DNA from 2 places in the Pseudonocardia lutea genome. Region 2 is predicted to be linked to the other one. Evidence: riboswitches for the same ligand, from Rfam matches in the RefSeq annotation. Region 2 holds a riboswitch; the other holds the start of a gene.
What was found. A riboswitch is a leader RNA that binds a small molecule or an ion and turns the genes downstream of it on or off. The one in region 2 is predicted to bind cobalamin.
Positions count from the first base shown of each region.

Region 1 (8,177 bases), on a different contig from region 2:
GGCTACCACACCCTCGCCGCCGGCCGGCCGGGCCGGAACCTCGACCCGGTCCTCGTCGGCGAGCAGCGGATCGGTCCGCTGGTCCGGCACGGCGCCGCGGGCTGCGAGATCGCGGTGATCGAGGGCGTCATGGGGCTGTTCGACGGCCGGGTGGCCGACGGCTACGGCTCGACGGCGCAGGTCGCGGCCATGGTGGGCGCGCCCGTGGTGCTCGTCGTGGACTGCCGGGGCCAGTCGCGGTCGGTCGCCGCGCTGGTGCACGGCTTCCGCAGCTTCGACCCGACCACGCGCCTCGCCGGGGTGATCCTCAACCGGGTCGGGTCGGCGCGGCACGAGGAGGTGCTGCGCGCGGCGTGCGACGAGATCGGGCTGCCGGTGCTCGGCGTCCTGCCGCGGCGGACGGAACTGGTCGTGCCGTCGCGCCACCTGGGCCTGGTGACGGCGGTGGAGCACGGGGCCGCGGCGATCGCGGCGGTCGACGCGATGGCGGCGCTCGTCGCCGAACACGTCGACCTCGACGCCGTGGTCCGGGTGGCCGAGCCGCTGCCGGCGGGGCCGGTGTGGGACCCGGCCTCCGAGCTGGGCGGTGTCCGCGCCGGGCCGGGCCTGCGCACCGCGGTCCTGGGCGGCGAGGCCTTCTCCTTCGGCTACGCCGAACACGTCGAGCTGCTCGAGGCGGCGGGGTCCGAGGTCGTGCTCGTCGACCCGCTGCGCGAGGAGACCCTGCCCGCGGGTGTCGGCGGGCTCGTCCTGCCCGGGGGGTTCCCCGAGGAGCACGTCCGCGACCTCGGCGCCAACACCGGCCTGCTCGCCGCGATCCGCGCGCTCGCCGCCACCGGTGCCCCGATCCGCGCGGAGTGCGGCGGGCTGCTCTACCTGTGCCGCGAGCTCGACGGCGTCCCGCTGGTCGGGGCCCTCGACGCCACGGCCGCGATGGCCGGCCGGCTGACCCTCGGCTACCGCGACGCCGTGGCGCTGAGCGACTCGACCGGCTTCGCCGCCGGCGAGCGGGTCGGCGGACACGAGTTCCACCACTGCGCGGTCACCCCGCGGGCCGGTGCGGCCGCGGCGTGGGGCTGGCGCGGCGGGCAGCCGGAGGGCTTCGTCGCGGGCGGGGTGCACGCGTCGTTCCTCCACACGCACCCGGCCGGCACGCCCGGCTCCGTGGCCCGGTTCCTGGCGGCGCACGTTCCCGCTGCTCAGGTCGGGTCGTGAGCGACGGCGACCCCACCGATGGCCCCGACGGCGGCCGGTGCGTGGTCGGGATCGGGGCACGGCGTGGGGTGTCGGCCGCGGCGGTGCGGGCGGCGCTCGCGGTCGTCCGGGACGTGATCGGGGAGGTCGCCGTCGTCTACGCCTCCGTGGAGGCCAAGGCGGGGGAGCGGGGCGTGCTCGACGCCATCGCGCCCGCGCGGCTGGAGGTGCGGCCGGCCGGGGCCCTGGCGGCCGTCCCGGTGCCGGGCAGCGCCCGGGTCGGCGAGGCGGTCGGCACACCGTCCGTCGCCGAGGCCGCGGCCCTCCTGGTGGCGTCCGAGCTCGGTGCGCAGCCGCGGCTCGTGGTGCCCAAGACGATCGTGGGGGATGTGACGGTCGCCGCCGCCCGCGTCGGGCACACCTCCCTGACCAGGGGGAACTCGCCATCGGGAGAGGCGTCCCCGGTCCGGGACCGTTCAGCTCCGATCGTCGGCTCGTTATGCTTCCGCGGTCGGCGTCAGGGAACCCGGGGTGACCCCGGGCACGTCCCGCCTCCGTCTCCTCAGGGAACGCCGGCCCACGACCAGCCCGCCGGGTGATCCGCGGAAGGACCTGCACGTGACCCAGCACGACCAGTACCTCGTCGGCCTCGAGCTCGCCGGGCGGAAGGTGGTCGTCGTCGGGGGAGGGCAGGTGGCGCAGCGGCGGATCTCCCGGTTGATCGCGTCGGGGGCGCTCGTCGAGGTCGTCGCGCCGGACGTGACCCCGGCCGTCGAGGGCATGGCCTCGGCCCGGGAGATCACCTGGACGCCGCGGCGCTACGCCGAGGGCGACCTCGACGGGGCCTGGTACGCCCTCGCGTGCACGGACGACCCCGAGGTCAACGCGGCCGTCGGCGCCGAGGCCGAGTGTCGCCGGGTCTTCTGCGTCCGGGCGGACGACGGGCGCCTCGGCACCGCCGTCACCCCCGCCACGGGTCGGTACGACGGGCTGACCGTCGGCGTCCTGGCCAAGGGTGCCCACCGCCGCTCGGCCGCCGTGCGGACCGCGCTGGTCGAGGCCCTGCAGGCGGGCGTGGTGGCGGACTCGGCCGATCCGGTGCTGCCGGGTGTCGCCCTGGTCGGCGGCGGCCCCGGCGACCCCGAGCTGATCACCGTCCGCGGCCGCCGGCTGCTGTCCCGGGCGGAGGTCGTGGTCGCCGACCGGCTCGGCCCGCGCGACCTGATCGAGGAGCTGGGCCCGGACGTCGAGGTCATCGACGCCTCGAAGATCCCCTACGGCCGCGCGATGGCCCAGCAGCGGATCAACGAGCTGCTGGTCGAGCACGCGAAGGCCGGGAAGTTCGTGGTGCGGCTCAAGGGCGGCGACCCGTTCGTCTACGGGCGCGGGTTCGAGGAGGTGCAGGCCTGCACCGCGGCCGGGGTGCCGGTCACCGTCGTCCCCGGCATCACCAGCGCCTTCGCGGCGCCCGCCGTGGCGGGGATCCCGGTCAGCCACCGCGGGGTCGCGCACGAGATCGTCGTCGTGTCCGGGCACGTCGCCCCGGACGACCCGCGCAGCCTCGTCGACTGGCAGGCCCTCGGCCGGATGCGCGGCACGATCGTGCTCATGATGGCGGTCGAGCGGATCGCGCAGTTCGCCGCCGCCCTGATCGAGTACGGCCGGCCCGCGGACACCCCCGTCGGCGTGATCCAGGACGGCACCACCCGCATCCAGCGCACCCTGCGCGCCACGCTCGGCACGGTCGCGATGCGGATCAAGGAGCAGGAGATCAGCCCACCGGCGATCATCGTGATCGGCCCGGTCGCGGGGCTGTCGGCCGAGGGGTGAGCGCCGCGCCGGTGCTGCACCTGGTCCGGCACGGCGAGAGCACCTGGAACGCCGCCGGCCTGCTGCAGGGCCGCACCGCTCACGTCGGGTTGACGGCGCGGGGCCGCGCACAGGCACGCGCGGCGGCGGAGGCGCTGCGGGTCGGCGCGGGCGCGCTGGTCCTCACGAGCCCGCAGCGGCGCGCGGCGGAGACGGCCGCGGCGGTCGGCCGGGTCCTGGGCGTGCCGGTGCGGGAGTGCCCCGGGCTGTGCGAGCAGTCGCACGGCGAGTGGGAGGGCCGCCCGGCCGCGGACTGCGCGGCGGCGTTGGCGGGCGCGGATCCCGACTGGGCGCCGCCCGGCGGGGAGACGGGCCGGGAGCTGCACGCGCGGGCGCAGCGGGTGCTGCGCGCCCTGCCCCCGGCGCGATCGGTCGTCCTGGTCACCCACGGCGAGACGCTGCGCGCCCTGGTCGTCGCGGCCTGCGGGCTGGCGGTCGAGGAGGCGCCGCGGGAGCTCCCGCCCAACGGCACGGTCGTCGCCCTGCGACCGGTCGGGCCGGAAAGGTGGGAGCGGGCGGAACAGCCGGCCGCGCGCGGCTGAGGAGCTCGTGGAGCGGACGACGGGACTCGAACCCGCGACCCTCACCTTGGCAAGGTGATGCGCTACCAGCTGCGCTACGTCCGCATCTGCACCCGGTCACCCGGGGCCGCCGGCGCTGCTCGCTCCGACGCCGACCACGGTACCGCACCTCGGAAGCCCCTCCGACCAGGGGGTGATCACCCAGCGCGACGGGCCGCTGCGGTATAGGGCCTCACCGGTCGACCGGGTGTGACGCCCGGCCGCTTGCGTCTCCGCCCGCGGCGTGGTGTCGTCGTGGGCGACGGCAGTGGAGGAAGCCGGTGTGAATCCGGCGCGGTCCCGCCACTGTGACCGGGGAGCGCGTCCCCACCCGAGGGTCACCGCCCGCGAGGGTGGGAAGGCCGGGGGCGCGCGTCGATCCGGGAGCCAGGACACTCGCCGCCGTCGCACGGTTCCGACGATGAGGGCGCGGACCCTCGAGGAGGCCAGGATGACCGGCGACGGTCGCGACACCGCTGCGCGCACCCCCACCGTGACGGTTCTCGGCACCGGCGGGGGTGATCCCGAGACCGCCGAGGGCGCCGACCTGCTCGCCGCCGCCGACGCCGTCCTGGCCACCCTGGACGTCGAGTCGACGGTCCTGTTCTACGCCGAGGCCTGGCGCGTCGAGCGCCTGGCGGACCTGGCCGGGGCGGGCGCCGCCGTCGCCGACCTGGTCGGTCTCGGGGCCACCCGCGTGGTGCTCGCCGTGCCCGGGGACCCCGCGGCGAACCCGGGCTGCCGGGCGCTGCTCGACGGCCTCCGGGTCGCCGGGATCCACGCCGAGGCGCGGCCCGGGGTCTCGCTCGTCCCGCCGCGGCTGACCCCGATGCCCTGGTGACCGGCGACTTCTACGAGGTCGTCCACGGCCGCCGCGACGTGCGCACCGGGTTCCTGCCCGACGAGCCGGTCGACGACGCCGCGCTCCACCGCGTGCTCGAGGCCGCGCACGCCGCGCCGAGCGTCGGGTTCTCCCAGCCCTGGGACTTCGTCGTGGTGCGGGACCGGGCGACGCGCGAGCGGGTGGCGCAGCTGGTCGCGGCGCAGCGGGCGGCGTTCGCCGCGTCCCTGCCGCGCGCCCGGGCGGAGGCGTTCGGCGCGCTCAAGGTGGAGGCGGTGCTCGACACCCCGGTCAACGTCGTCGTCACCTCCGACCCCACGCGCGGGGGCCGGCACGTGCTCGGCCGCCACGGACGCCCCGAGATGGCCGCGCACTCCACGGCCTCGGCGGTGCAGAACCTGTGGCTGGCCGCCCGGGCCGAGGGCCTCGGCGTCGGCTGGGTGAGCTTCTTCGACGACGCCGGCCTGCGCGCCCTCGCCGCGCTGCTCGGGCTGCCCGCGCACGTCGAGGTGGTGGCGTACCTGTGCCTCGGGCACGTGCGCGAGTTCGCGCCGGAGCCGGAGCTGGCGACCGCGGGCTGGGCCCGCCGCCGCCCGCTGCGGTGGGCGGTGCACCAGGAACGGTACGGAGACCGGGCGCTGCCCGGGGAGGTGGCGATGACCCTGCTCGACGAGACCGTGGCCGCGATCCGGCCCGCCGACGCCGCCGCCGAGGCGGAGGCCCGGGACCGGCTCGACCGGATGACCAAGCCGCGCGGCTCGCTCGGCCGGGTCGAGGACCTCGCGGTGCGGCTCGCCGGGATCGCCGGGCAGTGCCCGCCGCCGGTGCCCGAGCCCGCGGCCGTCGCGGTGTTCGCCGGGGACCACGGCGTGCACGCGCAGGGCGTGAGCCCGTGGCCGCAGGAGGTCACCGCGCAGATGGTCGGGAACTTCCTGGCCGGCGGGGCGGTGGTCAACGCCTTCGCGCGGCAGCTCGGGGCCGAGGTCCAGGTGGTCGACGTCGGCGTCGCGGCACCCCTCGACCCCGTGCCCGGGCTGCTCCCGCGCCGGATCGCGGCGGGCACCGCGGACATGACGGTCGGCCCGGCGCTGACCCGGGACCAGGCCCGCCGGGCCGTCGAGGCCGGGATCGAGGTGGCGCGGGACCTGGTCGCCGCGGGGAACCGGTGCCTGGTCACCGGCGACATGGGCATCGCCAACACCACCGCCGCGGCCGCGCTGATCTGCGCCGTGACCGGGGCGGACCCGGCCGGGGCGACCGGGCGGGGCACCGGGATCGACGACGCGACGCTCGTCCGCAAGACCGCCGTCGTCCGGCAGGCGCTGGCCCTCCACACCCCGGACCCCACCGACGGGCTCGGCCTGCTCGCCGCCTTCGGCGGGCTCGAGCACGCCGGGATCGCCGGGTTCGTCCTCGGTGCCGCCGCGCTGCGCGTGCCGGTGCTGCTCGACGGCGTCAACGCCGGGGCCGCGGCCCTCGTCGCCTCGGTCCTGGCGCCCGACGCCGTGGCCGCCTGCGTGGCCGGGCACCGCTCCGCCGAGCCGGGACACCGGATCACGACGGCGCACCTCGGGCTGGAGCCGCTGCTCGACCTCGGGATGCGGCTGGGGGAGGGGACGGGCGCGCTGCTCGCCCTGCCGGTGGTGCAGGGTGCGGCGCGGGCGCTCGCCGACGTCGCCACCTTCGACGCCGCGGGGGTGGCGGACAAGGACGCGTGAGGGGGCGCGTCAAGGAACCATGATGCGCATTCCCGCCGGTCTGGTCACATTGTGGAACCACAATGCGCTCATCCATGGGCCTGACCCGCGTTGTGGAACCATATTGCGGGTCTTCAGGGTCGGTCCGCGCGGAGCCGCGCCTTCGTCAGTGGGCGGGTGAGGGCAGGCGCCAGCTCTCGACGGGATCGGCGAAGGAGAGGGCCGGGTCGTCCGCGGCGAAGGTGCGCGCCGGACCGGGCCCGGTCGCCCGCGTCTCGAACCGGACCGTGACCCGGCCGTGCCCCGCGCCCTGCACCCAGCCGTGCCCGTGCTCGGTGTGCGCGACGTCGTCGCCGGCCCGCCAGGGACTCGCCGGGTCGCGCGGACCGTGCCGCCCGCCCGGGCGCGGCCCGAACTCCGTCCCGGGTTCCGGATGCGCCTCCTCGGAGGTGTCGACGGTGAGCACGGTGTCCGCCTCGACGGCATCCGGGGGCGCGGCGAGCGGTGCGGTGGTCCACCCCGTCGCCGAGGGCACCGCCTCGAACAGCGCCGGCGGCGGGCTCTCGGACAACCCCGACAGCGACACCCCGACCAGCCGCACCCCGCCCTCGGGCACCGCCGTGCGGGCGAGTCGCTGCGCGACGGCCGTGAGGGTCGCGAGATCCGTCGAGGCGAAGGCGGTGGTCTCGGAGCGGGTGTGGGTCTCGAAGTCCGCGTTGCGCGCCTTGACCGTGACGGTGCGGGCCGCCCGGCCGTCGACGACGAGGCGGCGGTGGGCCGCCGCCGTCATCCGACCGACCTCGCGCAGGACGTCGTCCATCGCGGTGAGGTCGTGCTCGAACGTGGTCTCGGCCGAGATCTGCTTCGCCGCGCCGCGCGGGGCGACCGGTCGCTCGTCGATCCCCCGGGCCAGCCGGTGGAGCTCGGCGCCGACGGCCGCGCCGAGGACGCCGGCGACCTCGCGGGCGTCCATCGCGGCGAGGGCGCCGATCGTCTCGATCCCGACCTTGCGCAGCGCGGTCTCGGCGACCGGCCCGACGCCCCACAGCGACCGCACCGGCAGCGGATCGAGCACCTCCCGCTCGACCTCGGGCGCGACGACCTTCAGCCCGTCCGGTTTCGCGAGCTCCGAGGCGATCTTCGCGACCTGCTTGCCGGACCCCGCCCCGACCGACGCGGGCAGCCCGGTGCGCGCCCGCACCTCGGCCCGCAACGCGACGCAGAACTCCTCGACCTCGGCGGCGGGGGCGCCGGCGAGCGCGGGCGGCTCGAGGAACGCCTCGTCGACCGACACCGGCTCGAGCACCGGCGCGGCCTCGCGCAGGACCGCCATGACCTCCTCGGAGATCACCTTGTACAGCGGGAACCGGGGCGGCAGGACGGTCGCGTGCGGGCACCGGCGGCGCGCCTGCCCCATCGGCATCGCCGAGCGCGCGCCGAACACCCGCGCCTGGTAGCTGGCCCCGGCGACGACACCGCGCCCACCGGTGCCGCCGACGAGGACCGGCCGGTCCGCCAGGGTCGGCCGGGTGAGCTGCTCGACGGACGCGAAGAACGCGTCCATGTCGAGATGCAGCACCCACCGGCTCACTCCGACATTGTGACGGTCGGGACCGACGGGACCGCGCGGTGCTCAGCGCCCGGGACGCAGCCGCGGCGGCGTCCCCCGTTCCTGCGTGAACGCCACGCTGAAGGAGAAGGGGTCCACGTACCCGACACGGCGCGCGACCGCCGCGACGGTGGCCGAGGGGTCGGCGAGGTACTCCGCGGCCAGCGCCATCCGGCGCTGCCGCAGGTAGGTCAGCGGGGCCGTGCCCACCACCTCGCGGAAGCGCTGCGCGAACACCGGCGCGGCGACCCCGGCCTCGGCTGCGAGGGCCGCGACCGTCCACGGGCGCGCCGGGTCGGTGTCGACGGCCACGAGCGCGGGCCCGACGACGGGATCGGCCGACCAGCTCTCCGCGGTGGCCGACCGGTCGCCGACCGCGCGGATCGGGTGGGACGACGCCGTCATGC
Region 1 is NZ_JBHSQK010000065.1:13,630-21,806, reverse strand. Features, by position in the region: gene ACFQH9_RS23235 (cobyrinate a,c-diamide synthase) at 1-1,215, shown strand, start outside; gene ACFQH9_RS23230 (cobalamin biosynthesis protein) at 1,212-1,793, shown strand; gene cobA (uroporphyrinogen-III C-methyltransferase) at 1,813-3,024, shown strand; gene ACFQH9_RS23220 (histidine phosphatase family protein) at 3,021-3,605, shown strand; tRNA gene ACFQH9_RS23215 (tRNA-Gly) at 3,614-3,689, opposite strand; cobalamin riboswitch at 3,869-4,025, shown strand; gene ACFQH9_RS23210 (hypothetical protein) at 4,045-4,464, shown strand; gene cobT (nicotinate-nucleotide--dimethylbenzimidazole phosphoribosyltransferase) at 4,461-6,182, shown strand; gene ACFQH9_RS23200 (DNA polymerase IV) at 6,328-7,752, opposite strand; gene ACFQH9_RS23195 (helix-turn-helix transcriptional regulator) at 7,795-8,175, opposite strand.
Region 1: another riboswitch for cobalamin. It lies ahead of ACFQH9_RS23210 (hypothetical protein); the one in region 2 lies ahead of cobN (cobaltochelatase subunit CobN).

Region 2 (8,177 bases):
GGAGCTGCACGCCCGGCTCGCCCCGGCCGTGCGGGAGGTCGAGACGGCGCTGCTGCGCGACCTCGGGCCCGCCTCGGCCGAGCTGCGCGGGCACCTCGACCGGCTGGCGCGCTGATCCGTACGGGCGAGCCGAACCGGACGTTCCGGACGCTCCGCACCGCCGTTGCATAACGCAACGAGCTCCGGGGTAGCGCGATGGTCGCACTCCCAGGAGGTTCTCGTGACGATCGCCGATAGACCCGCGGGCACCGTACGCAGCCTGATCCCCGCCCGGATCGACCGGCTGCCGTGGTCGCCCTTCCACACCCGGATGGTGATCGCCCTCGGCGTCGCCTGGGTCCTCGACGGGCTGGAGATCACGGTCGCCAGCGCCATCACCGACCTGCTGACCCATCCCGACACCCTGCACCTGTCCTCCGCCGCCGCCGGCGCGATCGCGTCGGTCTACCTCGCGGGCGAGGTCGTCGGTGCGCTGTTCTTCGGCCGGCTCTCGGACAAGCTGGGCCGGCGCAACCTCTTCATGATCACGCTCGCGGTGTACCTGGTCGGGAGTGGGCTCACCGCGCTGACGCTCGGCTCGGGCACCGGGTGGGTGATCTTCCTGTACCTGACGCGGTTCGTCGCGGGCATGGGCATCGGCGGCGAGTACGCGGCGATCAACTCGGCGATCGACGAACTGATCCCGGCCCGCTACCGCGGTCGCGTCGACATCGCCGTCAACGGCACGTACTGGGCCGGCTCGCTGCTCGGCACGGTGGGCACGCTCCTGCTGCTGCGGGTGCTCGACGTCGGCATCGGCTGGCGGATCGGCTTCCTGCTCGGCCCCGTCCTCGGGCTGGTCGTCCTGGTCGTCCGGCGGCACCTGCCGGAGAGCCCGCGCTGGCAGATCATGAACGGCCGCGCCGAGCAGGCCGAGGAGTCGATCTCCTACATCGAGCACGAGGTCGAGCGGAGCGGCAGGCGCCTGGAGAAGGTCCCGGACGACAAGGCGATCGAGCTGACCCCGACCTCCCAGATCGGCTACCTCGCGCTGACCCGGGTGCTGTTCCGGGAGTACCCCTCGCGGGCGATCCTCGGCGCCACGCTGATGATCACCCAGTCCTTCCTCTACAACGCGATCTTCTTCACCTACACCCTGGTCCTGGGCAAGTTCTTCGGTGTGCCGTCGGAGTCGCAGCCGGTCTACCTGATCGCCTTCGCCGTCGGGAACCTCGCCGGGCCGCTGATCCTGGGCCACCTGTTCGACACCGTCGGCCGCCGCAAGATGATCTTCTCGACGTACGCCCTCGCCGGGGTGCTGCTGGCGGTCACCGCGTGGCTGTTCGAGGCGGGCGTGCTCAACGCGGTCACGCAGACGATCGCCTGGGCGGTAGTGTTCTTCTTCGCCTCCGCCGGCGCCAGCTCGGCCTACCTCACGGTCAGCGAGAGCTTCCCGCTGGAGGTGCGCGCCAAGGCGATCGCGGTGTTCTTCGCGATCGCGCAGTGCTTCGGCGCCCTCGGCCCGGTGATCTACGGCGGGCTGATCGGCGACGGCTCGGAGCCGATCCGGCTGTTCTGGGGGTACGTCCTCGGCGCGGCCGTGATGGTGATCGGCGGGATCGTGGGCTGGTTCCTCGGGATCGACGCCGAGGGCAAGTCCCTCGAGGACGTCGCCAGCCCGCTGGCCGCCACCGCCCGGCGCGGCACCACCCGCGCGGAGGGCGCCGCCCGACCCGCCCCGTGACCGTCAGGCCGGGGTGCGCGCGGCGAGGGCCTCGTCGAGCAGGCGGTCGTAGGCGTCGCCCAGCTCGGTCAGCGCCGCCGTCGCGTCACCCCGGAAGACCGGGCCGTGCATCAGGCCCAGCGCCTCGGGACGCAGGTCGGCCAGCGCGCGGACGGCCGGGCCGGTGCCCGGGGTCAGCGCCGTCGCGTGGAACAGCGCCTCGGCCGCGAGGGCCGGTTCGACCGGATCGGACTCGGCCACCGCGGGTCCGTGCCCCGTCGCGGTGAACAGGTCCCCGCAGAGCAGCGTGCCGGTCGTCTCCTCGTACAGCAGCCCGGACTCCCAGCCGTGCGGCACGTGCGAGGTGTCGATCCAGCGCACCCGGCGCCCGCCGAGCTCCAGGGTCTCGCCGTTCTGCAGGGCACGCGGTGGGCGGTCGGCCAGGTCGTTGAGCGACACCATCACCCCGAGGATGCCGTGCACGACCTCGGCCCGCGGGGCCGCCGCGAGCCAGTCGTTCATCGCGCCGCACTCGTCGGACTCCACGTGCCCGAAGGAGATCCAGCGCAGCCGTTCGACCGGCAGCACCCGCGCGACCGCCCCGCTGACCAGCGGGAACATCTGCCGGGGTCCGCAGTGGAAGAGCAGCGGGTCCTCGCCCGCCACCAGGTACTGGTTGAAGGCGAGGTTCACCGGCTCCACGAACGTGGACAGCCGGTAGAGATCGGGGGCGATCTCGTCGACGACGGTCTCCATCGGGCGGCCTCCTCGGAACGGGTGCCCGAGTGTCCGGCCGAGGGGCCCGATCCCGATACGTCCTTCCGGCCCTACTCCGCCTCGAGGTCGCCCTCGGTCTCCAGGTAGGCCTGGCGCAGCGCGTCGAGCGTGGCCTGCTCCGGTGCCTCCCACAGCCCCCGCTCCACCGCCTCGAGCAGCCGCTCGGCCATGCCGTGCAACGCCCAGGGGTTGGACTCGGAGAGGAACTTGCGGTTGTCCGGGTCCAGCACGTAGCTCTCGGTGAGCTTCTCGTACTGCCAGTCGGCGACGACACCGGTGGTCGCGTCCCAGCCGAAGAGGTAGTCGACGGTCGCCGCCATCTCGAAGGCGCCCTTGTACCCGTGCCGGCGCATGGCCTCGATCCAGCGCGGGTTGACCACCCGGGCCCGGAAGACGCGCGCGGTCTCCTCGTGCAGGGTCCGGGTCCGGACGGCGTCGGGCCGGGTCGAGTCGCCGACGTACGCCTCGGGTGCGGAGCCGGTCAGCGCGCGGACGGTCGCCACCATCCCGCCGTGGTACTGGTAGTAGTCGTCCGAGTCGGCGATGTCGTGCTCGCGGGTGTCGGTGTTCTTGGCCGCCACCGCGATCCGCCGGTAGGCCGCCTCCATGTCGTCCCGCGCCGGGGCGCCGTCGAGGCCACGGCCGTAGGCGTAGCCGCCCCAGGTCGTGTAGACCTCGGCGAGGTCGGCGTCGTCGCGCCAGTTCTTCGAGTCGACGAGCTGCAGCAGCCCCGCCCCGTACGTGCCGGGCTTGGAGCCGAAGATCCGGGTGGTGGCGCGGCGGCGGTCGCCGGTGCGCTGCTCGTCCTGCAGCACGTGGGCCTTGACGAAGTTCTGCTCCGCGGGCTCGTCGAGGTCGCCGACGAGCTGGACGGCGTCGTCGAGCAGGGCCAGGACGTGCGGGAACGCGTCCCGGAAGAACCCGGAGATGCGCACGGTGACGTCGATCCGCGGGCGGCCGAGCTCCTCGAGGTCGATCACCTCGAGCCGCGTGACGCGCCGGGACATCTCGTCCCACACGGGCCGCACGCCGAGCAGCGCGAAGACCTCCGCCACGTCGTCGCCGCTGGTCCGCATCGCGCTGGTGCCCCACACGGACAGGCCGACCGAACGCGGGTACTCGCCGTCGTGGTCGCGGCGGTAGCGCTCGACGAGCGAGTCCGCCATGGCCTGCCCGGTCTCCCAGGCCAGCCGGCTGGGCACGGCCTTGGGGTCGACCGAGTAGAAGTTCCGGCCGGTCGGCAGCACGTTGATCAGCCCGCGCAGCGGCGACCCGGAGGGGCCGGCAGGGATGAACCCGCCGTCGAGGGCGTGCAGCACCCGGTCGATCTCGTGCGCCGTCTCCGCCAGCCGCGGCACCACCTCGGTCGCCGCGAACCGCAGGATCTTCTCGACGACCGCCGGGTCGCCGCCGTCGAGCTGTTCGCAGCTCCCGACTCGCGGTGCGGAGTCTCCCGACTCGCGGTGCTGTTCCTCCCGCCTCGCGGAATCCGGTTCCCCCTCCCGCGAGTCGGGAGTTCCGGCAGCGCGAGTCGCGAGATCCGGGGTGCCGAGTCGCGCGCTCACCACGGTCCGGGCGGCGTCGGGGTCCCAGCCCGCGGCCTCCATGTCGGCGACCAGGGCGTGGGCGAGGGCCTCGACCTCGTCGACCGTGCCGCGCACCGCGCTGCCGTCCTCGACCAGGCCGAGGGCCTCGCGCAGGCCGGGGACGCTCTGCTCGCCGCCCCACATCTGCCGGGCCCGCAGCATCGCCAGCACCAGGTCGACCCGGGTCTCCCCCTCCGGGGCGACCGACAGGACGTGCAGGCCGTCCCGGATCTGGACGTCCTTGATCTCGCACAGCCAGCCGTCGACGTGCAGCAGCATGTCGTCGAACTCGGCCTCGTGCGGGCGCTCGTCGAGCCCGAGGTCGTGGTCCATCCTCGCCGCGGTCATCAGCGTCCAGATCTGCTGGCGGATCGCGGGCAGCTTGGCCGGGTCGAGGGCGGAGACGTTCGCGTGCTCGTCGAGCAGCTGCTCGAGTCGCGCGATGTCGCCGTAGGTCTCGGCGCGGGCCATCGGCGGGATCAGGTGGTCGACGAGCGTGGCGTGCGCCCGCCGCTTGGCCTGCGTGCCCTCGCCCGGGTCGTTGACCAGGAACGGGTAGATCAGCGGGAGGTCGCCGAGCGCCGCGTCGGTGCCGCAGGAGGCGGACATGCCGAGGGTCTTGCCGGGCAGCCACTCCAGGTTGCCGTGCTTGCCGATGTGCACCACGGCGTCGGCGCCGAAGCCGCCGTCGCTCTCCCGGGCGGCGAGCCACCGGTAGGCGGCCAGGTAGTGGTGCGAGGGCGGCAGGTCCGGGTCGTGGTAGATCGCGACCGGGTTCTCGCCGAAGCCGCGGGGCGGCTGGACCATCAGCGTGACGTTCCCCGAGCGCAACGCCGCGACGACGAGGTCGCCCGCCTGCACGTAGTGCTCGCCGGGCGCGGGCCCCCAGTGCTCCTCGACGCCGGCGCGGAAGTCCTCGGGCAACGTGGCGAACCACTGCCGGTACCGCGCCGCGGAGATCCGGATCGGGTTGCCGGCCAGCTTCTCCTCGGTGAGCCAGTCCGGGTCCTGGCCCCCGGCCTCGATCAGGGCATGGACGAGCGCGTCGCCGTCCTGCGCCGCGACGCCGGGGAACTCGCCGACGTCGTAGCCCGCCCGGTCCATCGCGCGCAGCAGCGCGACCGTCGAGGCCGGGGTGTCCAGCCCCACCGCGTTCCCGATCCGCGCGTGCTTGGTCGGGTACGCCGACAGCATCAGCACGATCTTCTTGTCCGCGTTGGGGATCCGGCGCAGGTTGGCGTGCCGCACGGCGATCCCGGCGACCCGCGCGGCCCGCTCGGGGTCCGGGACGTAGACGGACAGGCCGTCCGCGTCGACCTCCTTGAAGGAGAACGGCACCGTGATCAGCCGGCCGTCGAACTCGGGCACGGCGACCTGGGTGGCGACGTCGAGCGGGGACAGCCCGTCGTCGTTCTCCTCCCACGCGGCCCGGCTCGAGGTGAGGCAGAGGCCCTGCAGGATCGGGACGTCCAGCGCGGCGAGCTCCGCGACGTCCCACTCCTCGTCCTCGCCGCCCGCCTGGGCGTGGGCGGGCTTGGTCCCGCCCGCCGCGAGCACGGTGACCACCAGGGCGTCCGCGCTCCGCAACGTCTCCAGCAGCGCGGGCGGGGCCTGCCGCAGGGAGGCGCAGAAGAGCGGCAGCGGCGTGGCGCCCGCGGCCTCGATCGCCCGGCAGAGCGCCTCGACGTAGGCGGTGTTCCCGGCGAGCTGCTGGGCGCGGTAGTAGAGGACCGCGACCGTCGGGCCCTGCACCGGCGCCGCGGTGCCGGATCCGGGACGCTCCAGTACTCCCCATTCGGGCAGGGCGATCGGCGGCGCGAATCCCTCGCCGGTGAGCAGCACCGTGTCGGAGAGGAAGGCGTGCAGCTGGCGGAGGTTCTCGGCGCCGCCCTGCGCGAAGTAGGTGTGCGCCTCGGCCGCGACGCCCGCGGGCACCGTGGAGAGCTCCATCATCTCCGCGTCGGGCGCCATCTCGCCGCCGAGCGCGACCAGCGGGGTGCCGGAGGCGCGCAGGAGGTCCAGGCCCTCCTCCCAGTACCGGTACCCGCCCAGCACCCGCACCACGACGACGGCGGCCTCGGCGACCATTGCCGGCAGCTCGTCGAGCAGCACCCGGTTGGGGTTGGCCAGGCGGAAGTCGGCGCCGGCGGCCCGGGCGGAGAGGAGGTCGGTGTCCGAGGTCGAGAGCAGCAGGATCGGGGCAGCGCTCATCGAAGGTGGTCCTCTCCTGCGGGATCCGCGTCCCGGGTCGGTGGCTGGTGCGCGGCGGGCGGGTCAGTGTCCTGGCTCCCGGATCCGCGCTCGCCCCGGCCTTCCAGGTCGCCCCGTGGCCGTCCGTGCGGGGTCTGCTCCCCGGTGACAGTGGCGGGACCGCGCCGGACTCGCACCGGTCTTCCTGGGTCCCGCTCGCCGTATGCGGTTGTCTCGGGCCACTCTCCGCAACGGGATCACTCCGCGTCAAGCCGGCCGGTTCCTGTTTACAGTGCCTGCTGTGCCCCACCCGCCCCCGGCCCGGGCCGCCGTGCCCACCCCTCCAGCGGCCGCACGCTCGCGCGCCGACGCCTGCCCCGGCGTGCTCGCGCCGCACGACGCGGCCGACGGCGCGCTGGCCCGCGTCCGCCTGCCGGGCGGGGTGGTCACCGCGGCCCAGCTGCGGGTGCTCGCGGCGTGCGCCGAGGAGCTCGGCGACGGCGCGGTGCACCTCACCTCGCGCGGGAACCTGCAGCTCAGGGGCCTGGACCGGGAGGACCCGCGGCTCGTCTCGCGGCTCGCCGCGGCGGGCCTGGTCCCGGCGCCGTCGCACGAGCGGGTGCGCAACGTCCTGACCTCGCCGCTGTCCGGGCTGACCGGCGGACGGGCGGACGTCCGGGGTCTGGCCCGCGCCCTCGACGAGGCGCTCTGCGCCCGCCCCGCGCTCGCCGCCCTGCCCGGCCGGTTCCTGTTCGCCCTCGACGACGGGAGAGGTGACGTCGCGGCCGAGCGGCCGGACCTGTGCTGGGTCGCGGAGGCGCCGGACCGCGGGTTCCTGCAGGTCGCGGGGGCACCGACGGCGGTGGCCTGCGCCCCGGCCGACGCGCCCGCCCTGCTCGTCGCCGCCGCTGAGGTGTTTCTCACGCTCCGCGAGGAGGCGCGGGCCGGTTGCGCCGGTGCCTGGCGTGCCGCCGAGGTCCCCGACGCCCCCGCCCGCATCGCCGCCGCCCTCCTCCCCCGCGAGTCGGGAGATCCGGCACCGCGAGTCGGCGGTTCCGGCACCGCGAGTCGGCAGTTCCGGCAGCGCGAGTCGACGGTTCCGGTCGGCCCGATCCCCCGTGACGACGGCGGCGAGGCCCTCGGCGTCGCCCCCGTGCTGGGCGAGATCTCGGCGGCGCAGCTGGGCGGGCTGGCCGCCGCCGCACCCGAGACGATCGTGACGCCCTGGCGCACCCTCGTGCTGCCCGATCCCGCGCCCGACGCCCGGCAACGCCTGCGCGCCCACGGGTTCGTGCTCACCGGCGACGCACCCGCCCTCGCGCTGAGCGCCTGTGCCGGCCGGCCGGGCTGCGCGAAGTCGCACGCCGACGTCCGCGCCGACGTCCGCGCCGTGCTGGCCCACGGCAGCGGACCCCTGCCCCGCACCCACGTCGTCGGCTGCGAGCGGCGCTGCGGGGCGCCGCACGAGGCGCACCTCGACGTCGTCGCCCTGCCCGACGGCACCTACGCCGTGCGGGACCGGGCCGTCCCCGACCTCTCCACCGCCCTGACCCTGACCCCCGCAGGAGACACCCCCGCATGACCAGCGACTACCTCCGCGACGGCGCCGAGATCTACCGGCGGAGCTTCGCCACGATCCGGGCCGAGGCCGACCTGTCGGCCTTCCCGCCCGACGTCGCGTACGTCGTCGTCCGGATGATCCACGCGTGCGGGCAGGTCGACCTCACCCGCGACGTCGGCTTCTCCCCCGGCGCGGTGACGGCCGCGCGCAAGGCCCTGCAGGACGGCGCACCCATCCTCTGCGACGCGATGATGGTCGCCTCCGGCGTGACCCGGGCGCGGCTGCCGAAGGACAACGAGGTCGTCTGCACCCTGCGCGAGCCCGAGGTCCCCGGCATCGCCGAGCGGATCGGCAACACGCG
Region 2 is NZ_JBHSQK010000113.1:10,835-19,011, reverse strand. Features, by position in the region: gene ACFQH9_RS30780 (MarR family winged helix-turn-helix transcriptional regulator) at 1-115, shown strand, start outside; gene ACFQH9_RS30775 (MFS transporter) at 221-1,723, shown strand; gene ACFQH9_RS30770 (oxygen-binding di-iron domain-containing protein) at 1,727-2,458, opposite strand; gene cobN (cobaltochelatase subunit CobN) at 2,530-6,276, opposite strand; cobalamin riboswitch at 6,341-6,463, opposite strand; gene cobG (precorrin-3B synthase) at 6,557-7,837, shown strand; gene ACFQH9_RS30755 (precorrin-8X methylmutase) at 7,834-8,177, shown strand, end outside.